DNA from 4 places in the Calidifontimicrobium sp. SYSU G02091 genome. Region 1 is predicted to be linked to each of the others. Evidence: predicted binding sites of a transcription regulator. Region 1 holds the regulator's gene; each other region holds the start of a gene.
The links. Region 1 encodes FNR, which switches genes on or off when oxygen is low (the NO sensors DNR and NnrR bind a similar motif). Its sites were predicted from a motif close to TTGATNNNNATCAA; they were not measured.
Positions count from the first base shown of each region.

Region 1 (4,776 bases):
GTAGCGGTCGAACACCATCGCGATGCCACGCACGAAGTACCAGCCCAGCGGCGTCACGTCGATGCCGCGCCCCTCCAGCCGCACCAGGCCCATCTCGGCCAGCGGCCGCAGCTGCTCGAGCTCCGGTGCGAAGTACTCCTCCATGCGGATCAGATGCGCGAGATCGATCGACTCGAAGTCGACACGCCCCTGGCACATCAGCGCCATGATAACGGCACGGCGCACGAGGTCGTCGCGGCTGAGCGCCAGGCCGCGCTCGGTCGCGAACTGCCGCTGGCGCATCGCGTCGTAGTACTGGTCCAGCGTCTTGACGTTCTGGCTGTAGGTCGCGCCGATGCGGCCGATCGCCGACACGCCCAGGCCGATCAGGTCGCAGTCCGGCTGCGTGCTGTAACCTTGGAAGTTGCGGTGCAGCCGCCCCTGCCGCTTGGCCACCGCGAGCGAGTCGCCCGGCAGCGCGAAGTGGTCCATCCCGATGTAGGTGTAGCCGTGGCCGAGGAAGCCGCGGATCGCGGTGCCGAGCATCGCGACGCGATCGGCCGCCGACGGCAGGTCGTGCGCGTCGATGCGCCGCTGCGGCTTGAAGCGCTGCGGCAGGTGCGCATAGGCGTACAGCGCGATGCGGTCCGGGCGCAGCTCGCCGACCTGCGCGACGGTGCGCGCCAGCGACGCCGGCGTTTGCTTCGGCAGGCCGTAGATCAGGTCGACGTTGGTCGACTCGAAGCCCAGCGCGCGGGCGCTGGCCATCAGGTCGCGCACCATCTCGAACGACTGCACGCGGTGCACCGCCTTCTGCACCTCGGGGTCGAAGTCCTGCACGCCGAAGCTGATGCGGTTGAACCCCAGCCCGGCCAGGTGCCGCAGCCGCTCGTCGGTCACGGTGCGCGGATCGACCTCGATCGACACCTCGGCACCCGGCACGATGCGAAACGCCCGCCGCAGCGAGTCCATCAGCGCCGCGATCTCGGCGTCGCTGAGGAAGGTCGGCGAGCCGCCGCCGAAGTGCAGCTGCGACACCGACTGCCGCGCGCCGAGTGCCTGCACGTGCAGGTCGATCTCGACATCGAGCGCGGCGAGGTACTCCGCGGCGCGCTCGTGGTGGCGCGTGATGACCTTGTTGCACGCGCAGTAGTAGCACACCGACTCGCAGAACGGGATGTGCAGGTACACCGACAGCGGCGGCGTGCCGCCGACGGTGGCCCCCAGCGCACGCTGCTGCAGCGCCTGCGCGTACGCGGCCGAGCCAAAGGCCTCGACGAAGCGGTCGGCAGTCGGGTACGAGGTGTAGCGCGGCCCGGGCTTGTCCAGACGCGCAAGCATCGCCTGCGTCAGCACCGGCGGCGCGACGTTCTCCTCGACCTTTGGGGCATCCATCGTGGCTGCCACTGTGCCTGACTCCGGTGCCTGCGGCTTTGACCATCGTCAAGTCCAACGCGCCCGGGGTCTCGGCCGAAATCGGGGCGATTGAGACATATCATGTGCCCAGGAAGTTCACGGCGGCGGCGCCCCTGCGGCCGTCGCCGGTGCCTCGCAGTCTTTGTCGACGACCGATCCATGACCACCCTGCCGCCGATCCGCCCCGAAGCGTTCAAGGTCGCCTGTTCGAGCTGCAACCTGCGCGAGCTGTGCCTGCCCGTCGGGTTGAACCGCGACGACCTCGAGCACCTCGACTCCCTCGTCGCGACGCGGCGCAGCGTCGCGCGCGGCGACACGCTGTTCCGCAGCGGCGACCCGTTCCAGTCGCTGTACGCCGTGCGCACCGGCTTCTTCAAGACCTGCGTGACGGCCGAGGACGGCCGCGACCAGGTCACCGGCTTCCAGATGGCCGGCGAGCTGCTCGGGCTCGACGGCATCAGCACCGACCGCCACAGCGTCGATGCCGTGGCGCTCGAGGACTCGCAGGTCTGCGTGATCCCGTACCACGAGCTGGAGACGCTGTCGCGCGAGTTCACGAACCTGCAGCACCAGTTCCACCGCATCATGAGCCGCGAGATCGTGCGCGATCACGGTGTGATGCTGCTGCTGGGCAGCATGCGCGCCGAGGAACGGCTCGCGGCCTTCCTGCTCAATCTCACGCAGCGGCTGCAGGCGCGCGGCTTCTCCGGCTCGTCGATGATCCTGCGCATGACGCGCGAGGAGATCGGCAGCTACCTCGGGCTCAAGCTCGAGACGGTCAGCCGCACGTTCTCGAAGTTCCAGGAAGAAGGCCTGCTCGAAGTCAAGCAGCGGCAGATCCGCATCCTCGACGCAGCCGGCCTGCAGAAGATCGTCAACGGCGCGTCGTGCTGAGCGTGGCGGCGGCCTCCTGCCCGGCGCGCTGAACCGCGATCAGCTCAGGCCACGCGCATTGATCTCCTGCGCCGAGCAGGTCAGCAGCTGGCTGATGAATCCGGCCGCGGCGATCACGGCCCAGAAGATGAAGAACGTCACCGTGTAGACGGCCAGCGCGGGCCACTCGATCGGCGCGCCGCCGAACCAGTGCAGGCTCAGCGGATCGACGACGGCGAAGACCAGCGTCTCCAGCACCCCGGCCATCAGGAACGCCGGCCACAGCACCGTCAGCAGGCGCTGCGCGCGGGCCGGCGCCTCGGCGGGCCGAGGGGTCTGCGGCGGCGTCACCGCATCCACGGGTCAGTCTCCTGCCGCGGCCGTGGCGGCGTGGTTGCGCGCCTGGATCGCCGGCGTCATCGCGTCGGGCACCACCACCGACGTGCGGCCAGACCGCGCCGACGTGTCGAGGACCGGGTCGGCGCCGCGCACCGCGATGACGGCGGTGGCGATGCCGGCGACGACGACCGCCAGCGGCCCGCCGATCACGAGCCAGACCATGCCGACGCGCCACCACGGTGTCGGGGACTTCGCGCTCGAAGAAGGGTTCATCTCGATGGGCTCCTGGCGGGATTCGGGCGGTGCCACGGGTGTCAGCGCGGCACGATGAAGGTCGATTTTTCCACCACGCGCGCGGCGGCGTCGCCGTCCTGCGCGAGGCGCTCGATGCTGAACTCGAGCGGGTGTGCACCCGGGCCCAGTGCCTGCGCGGTTTGCGGCGGCACGCGCACGCCAGCCGGCACCCAGCGCGCCTGTGCCGGGCCGATGCGCACCTCCTCGCCGACGTCGACGATGGCGCCGTCGAGGCCGCGCACGGTCACGACGTAGCGCTGCTCGCGTTCGGTCGCATTCATGATCTGCAGGCGGTAGACGTTTTCGATGTAGCCGTTGTCGACCAGTCGCGCGAGCGACGCGCGGTCGCGCACGACGTCGACCTTGAACGGGCTGCGCATCAGGATGCTGGTGAGCAAGGCGCCCGCGACGACGACCAGCACCGCCGTGTAGACGAGCACGCGCGGACGGAACACGCGCCGCAGCATCTGCGCGCGCGTCCAGTGGTACGTCATGCCGTTTTGCGTGGCATAGCGGATCAGCCCGCGCGGGTAGTGCATCTTGTCCATCACGCTGTTGCACACGTCGATGCACGCGGTGCAGGCGATGCACTCGTACTGCAGACCGTTGCGGATGTCGATGCCCGTCGGACACACCTGCACGCACAGCCCGCAGTCGATGCAGTGACCGAGGTTGGCGGCCTTCAGGTCGGTCTTGCGCCCGCGCGTGCCGCGCGGCTCGCCGCGCTCGGCGTCGTAGCTGATGATCAGCGTGTCCTTGTCGAACATCGCGCTCTGGAAGCGCGCGTACGGGCACATGTACTTGCACACCTGCTCGCGCATGTACCCTGCGTTGCCGTAGGTCGCGAAGCCGTAGAACAGGACCCAGAACGTCTCCCACGGACCGAGCCCGAACGAGGCGATCGACGGCACGAGTTCGCGGATCGGCGTGAAGTAGCCGACGAACGTGATCCCGGTCCACAGGCCGATCGCGATCCACGCCACCTGCTTGGCGGCGAAGCGCCAGACGCGGTCGAAGGTCCACGGACCCGCGTCGCGCTTCATGCGCTGCGCGCGGTCGCCCTCGATCTTGCGTTCGACCCACATGAAGATCTCGGTGTAGACCGTCTGCGGGCACGCGAAGCCGCACCACAGCCGCCCGGCGATTGCTGTGAACAGGAACAGCGAGTACGCCGAGATGACGAGCAGCGCCGTCAGGTAGATGAAGTCCTGCGGATACAGGACGAGGCCGAAGATGTAGAAACGCCGCGCGCCGAGATCGAACAGCACCGCCTGGCGCGCGTTCCACTCGAGCCACGGCAGCCCGTAGAAGACGATCTGCGTCAGCCACACCAGCGCCCAGCGCCAGCCGGCGAACCAGCCGCTGACGGCGCGCGCGTAGATGCGCTTTTGCTTCTGGTACAGCGACACCAGCTCGGCGGCGGCGTCCTTGCCGTCGCCGGGCGGGGTCGCGTTGCCGGCCGGCCCGGTGGCGGGCGGCGTGGCCGGCAAGGGAGTCGTACTGCTGCTCACGAGAAGAATTCCCCGCCGGCCGCAGCCGGCGCGCGAGACGTCAGGGCTGCTTGGCCACCTGGGTCGGTTGCGACAGGCGCCACACGTACGCCGCCAGGACGTGGATCTGCTCGGGCGTCAGCAGGCGCGCCTGCGCCGGCATCGCGTTGTTGAAGCCGTTGTTGATCGCGCGCACGATGGCCTGCTCGCCCCAGCCGTGCAGCCAGACGTTGTTGGTCAGGTCAGGCGCACCCATCGCCTGGTTGCCCTTGCCATCGGCGCCGTGGCAGGCCGCGCAGGCGGCGAACTTCGGCTGGCCGAGCTGCGCGTAGACGGCGTTGTGCGTGCTGCCCGACAGGCTCAGCACGTAGTGCGCGACGTTGCG
Region 1 is NZ_JALBGB010000004.1:113,070-117,845, reverse strand. Features, by position in the region: gene hemN (oxygen-independent coproporphyrinogen III oxidase) at 1-1,374, opposite strand, end outside; gene fnr (fumarate/nitrate reduction transcriptional regulator Fnr) at 1,555-2,289, shown strand; gene MOJ79_RS04385 (hypothetical protein) at 2,329-2,628, opposite strand; gene MOJ79_RS04380 (hypothetical protein) at 2,632-2,880, opposite strand; gene ccoG (cytochrome c oxidase accessory protein CcoG) at 2,922-4,412, opposite strand; gene ccoP (cytochrome-c oxidase, cbb3-type subunit III) at 4,453-4,776, opposite strand, start outside.

Region 2 (4,776 bases), on a different contig from region 1:
TGCCGGTGATCGGGTTCGGACCGGGTTTGAACTGGGCGTGCAAGGTCATCGGTGCGGCCAGCGACGACAGCAGCAAGGCTCGCCACAGGGGCGACAGGCAGGGGTTCGACACGGATTTCCTCTTCATCGGTTGCAATGACGCAACGCCGACGCACGCACGAAGCTCGCGCGATCGGCGCAGGTCTCCTCGTCTGCAACGCATGTGCCAAGCGCGCGCGACGTCGTGATCACCGAGCGCGCGACGCTGGCGCATCAAGCACTTGCCATGCGCCCCGCCGTCGCTGTCATGCAACGGTCACATGTGCCGCAGCCGCCGTCGCGCGACTGTCAAGACCTCCGACAGATCGACACGCACGGACCGCCACGCAGCCGGCCCGCTGTCACATCACGGTCACGCGCATGCGCTAGGCGGCGTGGGACATCATGGCGCCGCGTTCTTCAGCGGCATGCGCAGCCGCGCGTCGAACTCGGCCGGCGCGACGTACTGCAGCACCTCGCGCCCCTCGGCGTCGATCGTCACCGCGAGGCCGCGTTCGGGGTACAGCCAGTGCTCGAGCCGCGTGCCGGTGCGCACGCGCTCGGCCGGCTCGCCGAAGCGCTGCGCGACGGCCGCCGCGTCGAGCTGCGCGGCGGGGATGAAGGTCAGCCCGGTGATCGGCGCCTGCCGCGCCGCAGCCAGATCGGTGGGGGCGAGGCGGTGCCGCCACGTGCCTTCGCCGCCCGGGTCGCGCTGCGTCGAGCGCGCGCGCCACGCGCGGCGCTGCGCCTCGTCGGCGGCCGCGGCGATCACGAGGCGGCCTTCGACGAAGCCGGCCTGGAAACGCTCGACGTAGCCCTCGAGCACGCCGGGCTCGTCGCCACGCGCGACGAGCGCGAGCTGCAGGTCATCGTCGCGCCGGCTCGCGGCGGCGAGCGGGCTCGCGCCGAGCGTGAGCCCGAACACGCGCGTCGCGCCGCCCGGCAGCACCTCGACCTGCCACGGCAGGCCGTGCGCGTCGGCCGGTGCGGCCGTCGTCGCAGCCGGCGCCTGCGTCGCGCGCCAGGCCTGCCACAGCGGCGGCAGCAGCGCGGCGGCGAGGACCGCGACACCGGCGGCCAGCGCGACGAGCCACGGGCGGGTCCACCATGCCTTCATCGCGCCATTGTCCCGCCCGGCGACGGCGTGCCACCGTGCCCGCGCGCCGCTATGCTGTGCCGATGAGCATGCACCTGACCGTGATCACCGGCGCCTCGCGCGGCCTCGGCCGCGCGATGGCCGCGCAGCGGCTGCACGAAGGCCACCACGTGCTGACGATCGCGCGCCACCCCGACGCGACGCTGGCCGCACCCGCCGGCGCCGTGCTCGAGCAGTGGGCGGCCGACCTCGCGCAGCCGCTGGCCGTCGCGCAGCGTCTCGAGGCCTGGCTCGGCACGCTCGACGGCGCGCGCTTCGCCAGCGCCGCGCTCGTCAATAACGCCGCGCTGCTGACGCCGCCGGGGCCGATCGGCGCGACGCCGGCCGAGGCGCTGTCGGCGGCGATGCGCGTCGGGCTCGAAGCGCCGGTGCTGCTCGCGCAGGCCTTCCTGCGCGCGACCGCCGCATGGCCCGGCGCGCGCAAGCTGCTGAACATCTCGTCGGGGCTCGGCCGCTTCGCGATGGCCGGCAGCGCACCGTACTGCGCCGTCAAGGCCGGGCTCGACCACTTCAGCCGCGCGCTCGCGCTCGACGAGGCGCTGAATGCCCACGGCGCCAAGGTCGTGTCGCTCGCCCCCGGCGTGATCGACACCGACATGCAGGTGCAGCTGCGCAGCGCCGACGCGGCCGTGTTCACCGAACGCGAGCGCTTCGCGCAGCTGCACGCGCGCGGCCAACTCGACAGCCCCGCGGCCGCCGCCGCGAAGGTGCTGGCCTGCCTCGACCGCGCCGACTTCGGCGCGCAGCCGGTGGCCGACGTGCGCGACGCCTGAAACGCCACGCCAGCGCGGCGCTCAGCGCGCGCCGCCCGGGCGCTGCGCGCGCTGCTCGTCCTCGTGCATGTGCGAGACGAAGAAGCGCACGTAGAACACGCCCATGCCGAGCATGAAGGCGATCACGCCGGCGCTCATCAGGCCGTAGTCGGTGGAGAAGAAGTCGATCAGCGCGTGCATTGCGAACTCCGGTCCGTGAACCACGGACGGCATCTGAACCCCCATCGCCGCCAGCGGGTTTGATCCAGACCAAGGCCGGTCCGCAATGTCGGCGCCATCTGATCGTCGTCAAACCCGTGGCGGCCCGCGTGCCTCGCCAGCGACGGCGCGGCTGGCGTCGCCCCGCCCGACGCCGTGGCGAGGCAGGCCCGTACACTGCGTGGCCCACCAGCCGTTCGCGCCGATCGTGGCGACCTCGATCGAGGCCCCGACCGACGGCGCGGCCACCCCGAGGGCTTCGACGCGATGACGACCACCCCCCGGCTCGAGTCGGTGCTGACGTGTCCCGTGTGCGGCCACGCCCGGCGCGAGGTCATGCCGACCGACGCCTGCCAGTTCTTCTACGAGTGCGCGCACTGCAAGACCGTGCTGCGGCCGAAGCCGGGCGACTGCTGCGTGTTCTGCTCGTACGGCTCGGTGCCGTGCCCGCCGGTGCAGCAGCAGCGCGGCGGCACCGGTTGCGGCGCCGGCTGCTGCGGCTGAACGGCGCCGCAGTCGCCGCCGCTGCGCCGGCGGGCACCGTTCAGCGCGACAGCGCCGACCGCCGCGCCCGCGCCGCCTTGCGGCCCCAGACGACCACGTAGTCAGCGCCCGACCACACGATCGTCGCGAGCGTCACGACGAGCAGCGCGTCGAGCCACGCACCGTCGGGCACGAGGCCGGCACCCGCGGCCAGCACGCCGAGCAGCAGCGCGAATTCGAGCCCGGTGTTGAGCTTGGACACGCGGCTCGGCGCCACCTCGAACGCGCCGTGCCGCAGGTGGTACGTGAGCGCGCCGCCGACGATCAGCACGTCGCGCGCGACCACCGCGAGCGCGAACCACCACGGCAGCGCCCCCTGCCCCGCGAGCAGCACCGCGACGACGAACATCGTCAGCTTGTCGGCCAGCGGGTCGGCGACGGCGCCGAAGCGCGTGCGCAGGTTCCAGCGTCGGGCGATGAAGCCGTCGGCGACGTCCGACAGCGCCGAGACGACGAACAGCGCGCACGCGCGCGCCCACGCGTCGGTGAGCAGCGCGTGCGCGATCGCCGGCACGAGCGCGAAGCGCACGAGCGTGATCGCGTTGGGCACGTTGAGCGCGGCGGGCATGGACGCAAGCCTACGCCAACGCGGCGTGCCGCGGCGCGCGGCTAGCATCGCGCCACGATGGACGAGGTGTGGAGCGGGCTGCGCGCGCTGGTGCTGCTCGGTGCGGCCAACGCGGCGCCGGTGGTGGCCAAGCGGCTGCTCGGCACGCGCTGGAGCGCGCCACTGGACGGCGGACTGCGCTTCGTCGACGGCCGGCCGCTGCTCGGGGCGGCGAAGACGGCGCGCGGCGTCGTCGCCGCCGTGCTCGCAACGACGCTGGCCGCCGCGCTGTTCGGCCTGCCGGCGGCGCTCGGTGCAACCGTCGGCGCGGCGGCGATGGCCGGCGACGCGCTGTCGAGCTTCGTCAAGCGGCGCTTGGGCGTCGCGCCCAGCGGCCGCGCGACGGGGCTCGACCAGGTGCCCGAGGCGCTGCTGCCACTGCTCGTGGCGCGCGGCGCGCTCGACCTGTCGTGGCTGCAGGTCGCGGCGGTGACGGCGGCGTTCTTCGTGCTGCAGCAGCCGGTCGCGTGGCTCGCGCACCGGCTCGGGCTGCACGAGCGGCCGTACTGACGGCCGTGTCGGGCGCCCGGTGTCAGGCGCGGCGCAGCCGGTGCAGCGTGACCTCGGGCGGACAGTTCAGCCGCACGTCGACCACCGACGCGCCGCAGCCCACCGACGTGTAGCCGCGCATGCCGTGGTGCTGCCAGGGCCCGCGCGCGAGTGCGCGCGGCGCGTCGGAGTCGGTGAGGATCGGCACGCCGCCGGGCAGGCAGATCTGGCCGCCGTGCGTGTGGCCGCTGAGCATCAGCGCGAAGCCGGCGTGCGCGGCCTGGCGGTACGGCTCGGGCGTGTGCGACAGCAGGATCGCGCAATCGCCGGCGTGCAGGTCGGCCGCGGCCGCGTGCAGGTTGTGCGTGCGGAAGTAGTGCGCGTCGTCGATGCCGGCCAGCACGATCGACGCGCCGCCGCGCTCGAGGCGCACCGACTCGTTCATCAGCACGCGGATGCCCAGCGCCTCGATGCCCGGCACCATGCGGATCGTGTCGTGGTTGCCGAGCACGGCCCACACGCGCTCGCCCAGGTGCGGGCGCAGGCGCGCCAGCGCCGCGAGCGCGGGCGCGTAGGGGCCGAAGGTGCGGAAGCGGAAGTCGCCGGTGAGCACGCACGCGTCGTGCGCGAGGCCGCGCACGCGCGCGATCAGGTGGTCGACGAAGGCGTCGCTCAGGTCCAGGTGCAGGTCGCTCAGGTGCAGCAGCGTGAAGCCGTCGAACGGCGCCGGCAGGCCCGGCAGCGGCACGTCGTGCTCGCGGCGGCGGATGTCGAGCACGTTGCGCCGCCCGCGCCCGTGCAGCCCGGCCAGCGTCAGCACGCCGCGGATCAGCCCGTGCACCGAGTACCAGTTCTCGAGGTGGAAGAAGTGCGTGCCGGGCCGCACGACGTGCGCCTCGTGCTCGCCCTCGAGGCCCAGGCGCTGGCGCAGGTGCGTGCGGCCGATGCGCGCCTCCAGGCGTGCGAGCCCCGCCTGCTCCTCCTCGCTGCAG
Region 2 is NZ_JALBGB010000013.1:14,947-19,722, forward strand. Features, by position in the region: gene MOJ79_RS09690 (beta strand repeat-containing protein) at 1-49, opposite strand, end outside; gene MOJ79_RS09695 (hypothetical protein) at 422-1,135, opposite strand; gene MOJ79_RS09700 (SDR family NAD(P)-dependent oxidoreductase) at 1,198-1,947, shown strand; gene MOJ79_RS09705 (DUF3149 domain-containing protein) at 1,969-2,127, opposite strand; gene MOJ79_RS09710 (GDCCVxC domain-containing (seleno)protein) at 2,413-2,649, shown strand; gene MOJ79_RS09715 (CDP-alcohol phosphatidyltransferase family protein) at 2,690-3,256, opposite strand; gene MOJ79_RS09720 (CDP-archaeol synthase) at 3,314-3,805, shown strand; gene MOJ79_RS09725 (metallophosphoesterase) at 3,828-4,776, opposite strand, start outside.
Region 2: MOJ79_RS09705 (DUF3149 domain-containing protein) is a predicted target of FNR. The motif match lies at 2,187-2,200, and genes of this name have one in related genera.

Region 3 (4,776 bases), on a different contig from region 1:
CTACTGCCGCGACAACTTCACCGCCTACAAGCGGCCGAAGTACATCGAGTTCCGCGACGAGCTGCCGAAGAGCAACGTCGGCAAGATCCTGCGGCGCGAGCTGCGGGCATAGCCGGCGGCGAGGCCTCGCCGCGAGCGCGTCATCGCATCGGCAGCAGCAGCGTCGCGACGCCGCGCACCGACGCCATCTGGCTCGGGTCGGCGGTCTCGTCGAGCACGCCGGCCATGCGGCGCACGAGCGCCGGCGTGCGCCGCGCGCGCCAGATCACGAGGTCGGCGAGCCAGGGGTGGTGGTTGACGCGGTTGGCGCGCTCGTAGAGGTCGTAGCGCGGCTTGAGTGCCACGAGCGAGCGCTCGTAGCCGGCGCGCGCGGCGTCGTCGTCGAGGCCCTCGCGCTGTGCGCGCACGATCGCCTGCGCCGCGAGCAGCCCGGTCTCGAGCGCCTTGCCGATGCCTTCGCCGGTGAAGGCGTACGTGCTGCCGGCGGCCTCGCCGGTGACGAGCAGCCCGGGCCGGCTCCACGCCGCGCCGTCGAGCGAGCACCGCAGCGGCGCGCCCTTGAGCTCGCCGAGCCAGGTGCCTTCGGCCAGCAGCTCGCGCGCCGGGGCGTGGACCTCGGTGAACGCCGTGAACATCGCACGCAGGTTGACGTCGGCCATCGTCGCGCGGCCGTCGGCGCCGGCGGCGTGGCTGTGGGTCAGGCCGACGCCGACGTTGAACACGCCGGCCGGTCCCGGGAAGATCCAGCCGTAGCCGCGCGCCAGCCGCGGGTGCCAGACGACTTCGAGCGCGCGCAGCCGCCCGGCCAGGCCGTCGTGGCGCACGTAGCCGCGCAGCGCCACCGCGCTGGGCGTGCGCCGCCGGCATACGCCGGCGGCGATCAGCGCCTGCGGCACGGCACCGGTGGCGAGCACGACCCAGCGCGCGTGCACGTCGTGCACGCGCCCGCCCGCGCGCAGCCGCGCGCCGACGACGCGCTCGCGGTCGAGCAGCGGGGCTTCGAACCGCCACGGCGTCGCCAGCATCGCGCCGGCGCGCGTGGCCGCCAGTGCCAGCAGGTGATCGAGCTCGCGCCGCGGCAGCACCGCCAGCGTGCCCGGCACCTCGACGCGCCCGCCGCGCGGCGCGATGCAGGCCACGTGCGTCGCCCGCTGTGCGCGGTCCATCACCTCCTCGTGCACCCCGAGGCGGCGCAGCGCCGCGTGCGCGTCGGGAATCAGGCCGTCGCCGCAGACCTTGTCGCGCGGGAAGCGGTGCTGGTCGACGAGCAGCACGTCGACGCCGTCGCGCGCCAGCGCCTGCGCGCACGCGCTGCCGGCCGGGCCGGCGCCGACGACGAGCACGTCGCAGTGGGTGGGCAAGTCGTCGGGGGTCATCGGACGCAGGGCCCGATTGTAGGAACGCGGCCGCGGCACTTGACCGACGTCAACACACGGGGCCGTCGCCGCTGCCAACATGCGCTGCAGTGAGGAGCCCGACGCGATGACGATCACCCTGACCCCGGGCCAGCGTGCCCAACTCGAGGCCGAGCTGACGGCACGCCGGCAGGAGCTCGAGCGCCAGCTCGCCGAGCACCTGCACGGCCAGACGCGCGCCGAACGCGCGCATGACGTGCTCACGCAAGACGGCGACGACGCGCCGCAGCGACTGCCCGAGCGCGACATCGCCGCTGCGCTGACGAACCAGGAGCAGGTCGAGCTCGAACGCGTGACGGCCGCGCTGCAGCGCCTCGAGCGCGGCGACTACGGCCGCTGCGTCGACTGCGGCATCGACATCCCGTTCGACCGGCTGAAGGCCGAGCCGTGGGCCCTGCGCTGCATCGACTGCGAAACCGCGCGCGAGCGCACCGCCGCGCGCCGCACGCCCTGAACCCCGGCCGCGGCGTCGACCGCCGCGGCGCCCCCATCCCGCGACCCACCGAACCCGAAAGACCCCCATGGCCCTGTTCCACGCCGTCCTGCGCATCGACCACGAGACCGCCCAGGTGCTGCAGTTCGACCCCGACCACGTCGAGTCGCAAAAGCTCAAGGCGCACAGCCATCCGACGCGCTACCACGGCAGCAAGGTGCGCACCGAGCACGAGTTCTTCGGCGAGGTCTGCGACGCGCTGGCCGGCATCGCCGAGGTGCTCGTCGTCGGCGGGCGCACCGCGATGGCCGACTTCCGCCACTACGTCGAGAAGCACCGCCCGCAGACCGCCAAGCACATCGTCGGCTACGAGACGGTCGACCACCCGAGCGACGGCCAGCTCGTCGCGCTCGCGCGGCAGTACTTCCTGAAGTACGACCGCATGGCCGGCACGCCGACGCCGACCTGAACATCCCCGTCCGGCGGCCGGCGCGTGCGCCGGGCCGCAGCCCGGGCTCGGCGCCCGGCGCCGATACTTGCCGCATGAGCGTGCTCGACGTCGCGGCGCGGCTGGGCCCCCTGCTGGGCGGCGTCGGCCTGTTCCTGCTCGGCATGGCGATGATGACCGACGGCCTCAAGCTGGCCGCCGGCCCGGCGCTCGAGCAGATCCTCGCGCGCTCGACGCGCACGCGGCTGCACGGGCTGGCGTCGGGCGCGCTGATCACCGCGGCCGTGCAGTCGTCGAGCGCGGTCACGGTGGCGGCGATCGGCTTCGTCAACGCGGGTCTGCTGAGCCTGTCGCAGGCGCTGTGGGTGCTGTTCGGCAGCAACGTCGGCACGACGTTCACCGGCTGGCTCGTCGCGCTGGTCGGGCTGCGCGTCAAGGTCGACGCCTTCGCGCTGCCGCTGGTCGGACTGGGTGCGCTGCTCAAGCTGTTCGGGCGTGCACCGTCGCTGGCGGCCACCGGGCAGGCGGTGGCCGGGTTCGGCGTGCTGTTCCTCGGCATCGGGCTGCTGCAGCAGGCGTTCCTCGGCTTCGCCGACGACGTGCGGCTGCCCGCGGGCGAGGGCCTGTGGGGCGTGCTCGCGCTGGTGGCGATCGGCGCCGCGCTGACCGTCGTGATGCAGGCGTCGGCGGCATCGATGGCGATGGCGCTGACCGCGGCGCAAAGCGGGCTGATCGACGTGCAGGGCGCGGCCGCCGTCGTGATCGGCGCCAACATCGGCACCACCGTCACCGCGCTGCTGGCCTCGGTCGGCGCGACGCCGAACGCCAAGCGCGCCGCCGCGGCCCACGTGCTGTTCAACGTGCTGACCGCGGCGGTCGCGCTCGCGCTGCTGCCGTGGCTGGTGGCGGCCATCGGCTGGGCGCGCGAGGCGCTGGGCCTGGATCGCGACCCGGCGGCCAAGCTGGCGCTGTTCCACTCGATCTTCAACGTGCTGGGCGTGCTGCTGATGTGGCCGCTGGCCGGCGCGCTGACGCGGTGGCTGCTGGCGCGTTTCCGCACGATCGAGGAAGACGAGGCGCGCCCGCGCTACCTCGACGACAACGCGCTGCAGGTGCCGGTCATCGCGCTGGACGCGCTGCGCCGCGAGGTCCGCCGTGCCGGCGCGATCGCCGTGCGCCTGGCGCGCGGCGCCGTCGGCGGCGCGCCACCGGCGGCGCTGGAGCGCGACCGCGCGCTGCACGCGGCGCTCGCGCGTGCGATCGAGCGCTTCGTCGAGCGGCTGCACCGCGGCGCGATGACCGCCGACAGCAGCGAGCGGCTGCCGCGCATCCTGCGCGTCGAGCGCTATCACGAGACCTGCGCCGAACTGGCGTTCGAGGCGGCCACCGCACAGGCCGACGCCGCGGCGGCAGCGCTGCCCGACGCCGCCGCGGCGGCCGACGCCGACTTCCGCCGTCACGCGTCGGCGCTGCTCGACGCGTTGGCCGTGCCCGACGAGGCCGGTGCGCAGGAACCGGTGGTGACCCCGGCGATCGACCGGCTGCTCGAGGCGACGGAAAATGCGTACCAGTCGCTCAAGGCCGCGCTGCTGGCTGCCGGTGCCGACGGGCGCCTGCCCTTGTCCGCGATGGACGCCCGCCTGCGCGCCGCCAGTGCGCTGCGCCGTGCGCTGCAGCAGGCCGTCAAGGCGGTGCGCCTCGACGCCGACATTGCCGCGGACTCCCACCACGCCGAATGAACGACCGCCTCAAGCGCTGGCTGCCGACCCAGGAGTCGATGCGCGAGAACCGCTGGCTGCGCTGGATCGGCCCGGCGCTGCACCACCCGCGGCTGTGGCACATGAGCCGGCGCGGCGTCGCGCTGGGCATGGCGATCGGCGTGTTCTTCGGGTTGCTGATCCCGATCGCGCAGATCCCGCTGTCGGTCGGCGCGGCGGTCGTGCTGCGCGCCAACGTGCCCACCGCCGCGGCGAGCACGCTGGTCAGCAACCCGGCCACCTACGGCCCGCTGTACTACGCCGCATGGCGGCTCGGCAAGGCGGTGCTCGGCGAGGAGGCGGCCGTCCAGGGCCCGCCGCCCGTCAACGAGCCGCGGCCGGTGGCGGACGACGGCCGCGGGTGGTTCGCGCGGGCGTGGGACGGCATCACGGCGCTGGGCAAGCCGCTGCTGCTGGGCATGGCGCTGATGGCCACGACGGTCGGGCTGCTGACCTACGCCGCGGCGAGCTTCGTGCTCGCGATGAAGGTGCGCTGGCAACGCCGTCGCCGCCTGCGCCGGCGCGCGGCGATGGCGCCGAGCGCGCGCGATTGAGGCCGGCGACGGCCGCCAACCGGGGAGACGATCATGCCCACCGTGTTCGAACGCCTGCTCGCCGGCGAACTGCCGTGCGCCAAGGTCTACGAGGACGAACTCGTGTTCGCGTTCATGGACGCCGGCCAGGTCAACGACGGCCACGTCATCGTCGCGACCAGGCGCGCCT
Region 3 is NZ_JALBGB010000001.1:145,792-150,567, forward strand. Features, by position in the region: gene MOJ79_RS00720 (long-chain-fatty-acid--CoA ligase) at 1-112, shown strand, start outside; gene MOJ79_RS00725 (NAD(P)/FAD-dependent oxidoreductase) at 141-1,376, opposite strand; gene MOJ79_RS00730 (TraR/DksA family transcriptional regulator) at 1,483-1,869, shown strand; gene MOJ79_RS00735 (hypothetical protein) at 1,937-2,317, shown strand; gene MOJ79_RS00740 (Na/Pi cotransporter family protein) at 2,392-4,035, shown strand; gene MOJ79_RS00745 (DUF2062 domain-containing protein) at 4,032-4,607, shown strand; gene MOJ79_RS00750 (HIT family protein) at 4,641-4,776, shown strand, end outside.
Region 3: MOJ79_RS00730 (TraR/DksA family transcriptional regulator) is a predicted target of FNR. The motif match lies at 1,416-1,429, and genes of this name have one in related genera.

Region 4 (4,776 bases), on a different contig from region 1:
CCACCCGAGCGCGGCGGCCGCGAGCCCGAGCGTGCCGAGCACCCGCGCGAGGTCCGGGTCGCGCACGTGCACGCCCAGCGCGAACACCGTCCAACCGGCGAGTTGCGCGAGCACGGCGCCGAGCAGTGAGCGCGCCGACGGTGCCGGCACGTCGAGCCACTTCGGCCCCGCGGTGAACAGGAAGCCGGCGAAGAACAGCGGCATGAAGCCGAAGCCCATCAGCAGGCCGTGCGCCGCAGCCGGCGGCAGCGACCATGGCAGATCGACCCCCGCGGTGCGCGCCACGAGCGCCGCGAGCCACCACACGGCGCTGGCCGCCAGCATCAGCGCGCCGGCGAAGAACGCGAGACGGTGCGGCGCCGCGAACAGCCACTGCGGCCGCCACGGTGGCGGGTCGACGCGGGCGCGGCGCGCCGGCTCGACGGGCGCCACCGGGATCGTACGCAACGGGATCGTCTTCATCGTCGGCTCCGGTGGGCGACTAGAACTGCCCGCGCAATGTCAGCCGCCACGTGCGCGGCCATTCGACGTACGTGAACAGCGGCGACTCGTCGGCCAGACGCACGTCGGTCAGATTGTCCACGCCCAGCGCCAGCTCGACGCCCGGGGCCAGCGTGCGCGCGAGGTGCGCCCCCCACAGCGTGATGTCGGGCACCGCCTGCGCCGGACCGGTGGTGGCCGGCAGCCGCTGAGCGGCCGTGTACTCGACACGCACGCCGGCGCGCCACCGCGCTCCCGTCCAGTCCAGCCGTGCGGTGGCGCTGTGACGCGGGCGCTTGTCGAGCCGCTCGCCGTCGCCGTCGCGTGCGTCGAGGTAGGTGTAGCTCAGTAGCGCCGTGAAGCCGGCGCCCAGCGGCTGTGCGAGCGAGGCCTCGACACCCCGGAAGCGCGCCTCGCTCAGGTTGACGTAGGTGTAGGTGCCGATGCCCGGCACCGGCCCCGGCGCGACGAGCTGCACCTCGATCAGGTCCTCGACACGCTGGTCGAACACCACGAGCTGGAACTCGCGCCCGCCGGCGACATGGCCGATGCCGACCTCGACGCCGTCGCTCGTCTCGGCCTTCAGATCCGGGTTGCCGAGGAACGCGTTCGGCCCTTCGCGCCGCTCGCCAGGCACGATCTGCTTGAGGTTGGGCGCCTTGAAGCCGTGGCTGTAGCCCCCCTTGACGACCCAGCCGCCGCCGGCCCGCCACACCAGGTACGCGCGCGGGCTGGTCTGGCTGCCGAACAAGCTGTGGCGATCGTGGCGCACGCCCAGCGTGAGGTCGACGCTGCCGCCGAGCGCGATCTCGTCCTGCACGAACAGCGCGCGATGGCGCGCCGTCGAGCGCCCGTCCGGAAGCCCCGGATCCTCGAGCGACTCGTTGCGCAGCTCGAAGCCCGCCGTCAGGCCGTGGCGACCGGCGTCGGTGCGCGCCATGCCGTCGAGCACGCGGTCTTCGATGCGCTGCGGCGGGTTCGGCGTGACCCCCTCGGTGCGTGTGTTGACGACGTCGAGCGAGGCCACGTAGGCGCGCAGCTGCGTCGACATGCCGGGCTGCCCCGGCGGCGCCCAGTCGGCGTCCCACGCGATCGAACTCATCGCGCGCTCGATGTCGTTGACGGTCTCGTGGTAGCGGCGTGCGCCGCTGCGCTCGCGCGCGTTCGCCCATCGCCGCTCGTCACCCCGGCGGTGCTCGACGTCGACGCGGTGCCCGGCCGCCGGCCGCCAGCCCAGGCCGATCCAGGCGTCGCGCTTGTCCTGCCCTTCGAGCTCGTCGATGCGCGCGTCAGCCACCGACGCCAGCGCGTCGCGCCGGCTGTGCGCCGCGCCCAGACGCAGCGAGGCCCGCTCGCCGAGCGGCCCGTCGGCACGCGCGCCCAGACGGTAGCCGTCGCCGCCGCGGCCGTCCGACTCGGCCCACAAGCCCTCGACGGAGCCGCCGAAGCGCCAGCGCTCGCCCGGCTGGCGCGTGATGACGTTGACGACCCCGCCCATCGCCTCGGAGCCATACAGCACCGACAGCGGCCCGCGCACGATCTCGATGCGCTCGATGTCGTCGACCGGGATCCAGTCGTACTGGAAGTCGGAGTGCCCGATCACGCCGTCGCTCGCCCCGACGCGCCGGCCGTCAACGAGGAACAGCGTGTGCTTGCTGTCCAGCCCGCGGATGCTCAGCACCTTGCGCCCGCCGATCGAGCGGCCCTGCAGGCTGATGCCGGTCTCGCCGCGGATCGCGTCGAGCACGTCGTCGGCGCCGCGCGCGGCGATCTCGTCGCGCGTGACGACGCTCGTCGACGCCGGCGCGTCGACCTCGAGCATCGCGTGGCGCGTCGCGGTCACGACCACCGTACTCACCGCGTCGGCGTGCTGCGCGGCGGCCGGCACCGCCCATGCCAGTGCGACGGTGGCCGCGACCGCGGCAGCGGTCGTCCGGAACCCAAGGTAAACGCGCAACCGCATCGATCGACTCTGCAGGATCACTTTCGAACGTGGCCGCAGGTTGCCGGCCGCGATCGTCACGCGCCTTGATGCAGGTTAACTTCGCGCGACCCGACACGGCGGACGATCCGGCGGGTCCGGACTTGATGCAGTTCAAGGACAGCCCGGGCATGCGAGGGCGACCATGCGCCCATCACACACCAGGCCCCGACGCAGCGCGACCGCCTGCCGAGGGCCGTGGATTGCAACCCAGGAGCGTGACCATGAACCCCATCACCCTCAGTCGCATCGCCGCCGCCGTGCTGGCCGGCGCAGGCATGCTCGCCGTGCAGGCGCAGGACAAGAAGGACGTCAGCCCCGGCGAGGTGCAGTACCACGCCGCGCCCTCGCCGCTGGCGGGCGTGCCAATGGTCGAGAGCCGCAACCCGAAAGCGCCGCCGATGACGCAGGCCGAGTTCGACCAGGCGCGCCAGATCTATTTCGAGCGCTGCGCCGGCTGCCACGGCGTGCTGCGCAAGGGCGCCACCGGCAAGCCGCTGACACCCGACATCACGCTCGGCAAGGGCACCGACTACCTCAAGGTCTTCATCGCCTACGGCTCGCCGGCCGGCATGCCGAACTGGCAGACCTCGGGCGACATGACCGAGAAGGAAGTCGACATGATGGCGCGCTACATCCAGCACGACCCGCCGACACCGCCCGAGTTCGGCATGGCCGACATGAAGGCCACCTGGAAGGTCATCGTGCCGCCCGAACAGCGGCCGAAGCGCAAGATGAACAACTACAACATCGACAACATCTTCTCGACCACGCTGCGCGACAGCGGCGAGGTGGCGCTGATCGATGGCGACACGAAGCAGATCATCAACATCGTCAAGACCGGCTACGCGGTGCACATCTCTCGCGTGTCGGCGTCGGGACGCTACCTGTTCGTGATCGGCCGCGACGGCAAGATCAACATGATCGACCTGTGGATGGAGAAGCCCGACAACGTGGCCGAGATCCGCATCGGCCTCGAGGCGCGCTCGGTCGACACGAGCAAGTACAAGGACTACGAGGACAAGTTCGCGATCGCCGGCGCCTACTGGCCGCCGCAGTACGTGATCATGAAGGGCGACACGCTCGAGCCGCTGAAGATCGTCAGCACGCGCGGCAACACCGTCGACACGCAGGAGTACCACCCCGAGCCTCGCGTCGCGAGCATCGTCGCGAGCCATTTCAAGCCCGAGTTCGTCGTCAACGTGAAGGAGACCGGCCAGACGCTGATGGTCGACTACTCCGACATCGACGCGCTCAAGGTCACCTCGATCGGCACCGCGCGCTTTCTGCACGACGGCGGATGGGACGCGAGCAAGCGCTACTTCCTCGTCGCCGCGAACCAGAGCAACAAGATCGCCGCCGTCGACGCGAAGGAAGGCAAGCTCGTCAAGCTGATCGACGTCGGCAAGATCCCGCACCCGGGCCGCGGCGCGAACTTCGTGCACCCGAAGTACGGGCCGGTCTGGGCGACCGGGCACCTCGGCGACGAGACGATCTCGCTCATTGCCACCGACCCGAAGAAGCACAAGGAGCACGCGTTCAAGGTCGTGCAGACGCTCAAGGGCCAGGGCGGCGGCTCGCTGTTCATCAAGACGCACCCGAAGTCGACGAACCTGTACGTCGACACCGCGCTGCACCCCGACCCGAAGGTGTCGCAGTCGGTGGCCGTCTACGACGTGAAGAACCTCGACAAGGGCTACCGGGTGCTGCCCATCGCCGAATGGGCGGGCCTGAAGGACGACGGCGCCAAGCGCGTCGTGCAGCCCGAGTTCAACAAGGCCGGCGACGAGGTCTGGTTCTCGGTGTGGAGCGCGAAGAACAAGGAGAGCGCGATCGTCGTCGTCGACGACAAGACGCTCAAGCCCAAGGCCGTGATCAAGGATCCGCGCCTGATCACGCCGACCGGCAAGTTCAACGTCTACAACACACAGCGCGACGTCTACTGACGCCTCCCGCGGCGTCGCCGGTCCCGCCCCCGGGGCCGGCGACGTCACGTCGGAGCCCACGTTGCGGCGGCGCGACTGGATCCTCGGGCTCGCCGCGCTGGCGCTGGGCCATCGCGTCGCGGCCTCCCCGCCCGAGCTCGCCACCGCCGACGGCCGCTGGCGTGGCGAGGTGCACGACGACGGCCGCACGCTCGTGCTGCGCAACGCCGACGGCACGGTGCGCCGACGGCTGCCGGCGCTGTCGCCCGACGGCACGCGCAGCGGCACGATCACGGCGATCGCCGACCTGCCCCGGCGGCGCAGCCTCGCGGTGGGTTTCGACGCGCTCGACGAGCTATGGGAGGTCTCGCTCGACCCCGCCGCGCCGCC
Region 4 is NZ_JALBGB010000003.1:203,248-208,023, reverse strand. Features, by position in the region: gene MOJ79_RS03740 (NnrS family protein) at 1-462, opposite strand, end outside; gene MOJ79_RS03735 (TonB-dependent receptor plug domain-containing protein) at 482-2,443, opposite strand; gene MOJ79_RS03730 (nitrite reductase) at 2,686-4,407, shown strand; gene MOJ79_RS03725 (hypothetical protein) at 4,469-4,776, shown strand, end outside.
Region 4: MOJ79_RS03730 (nitrite reductase) is a predicted target of FNR. The motif match lies at 2,566-2,579, and genes of this name have one in related genera.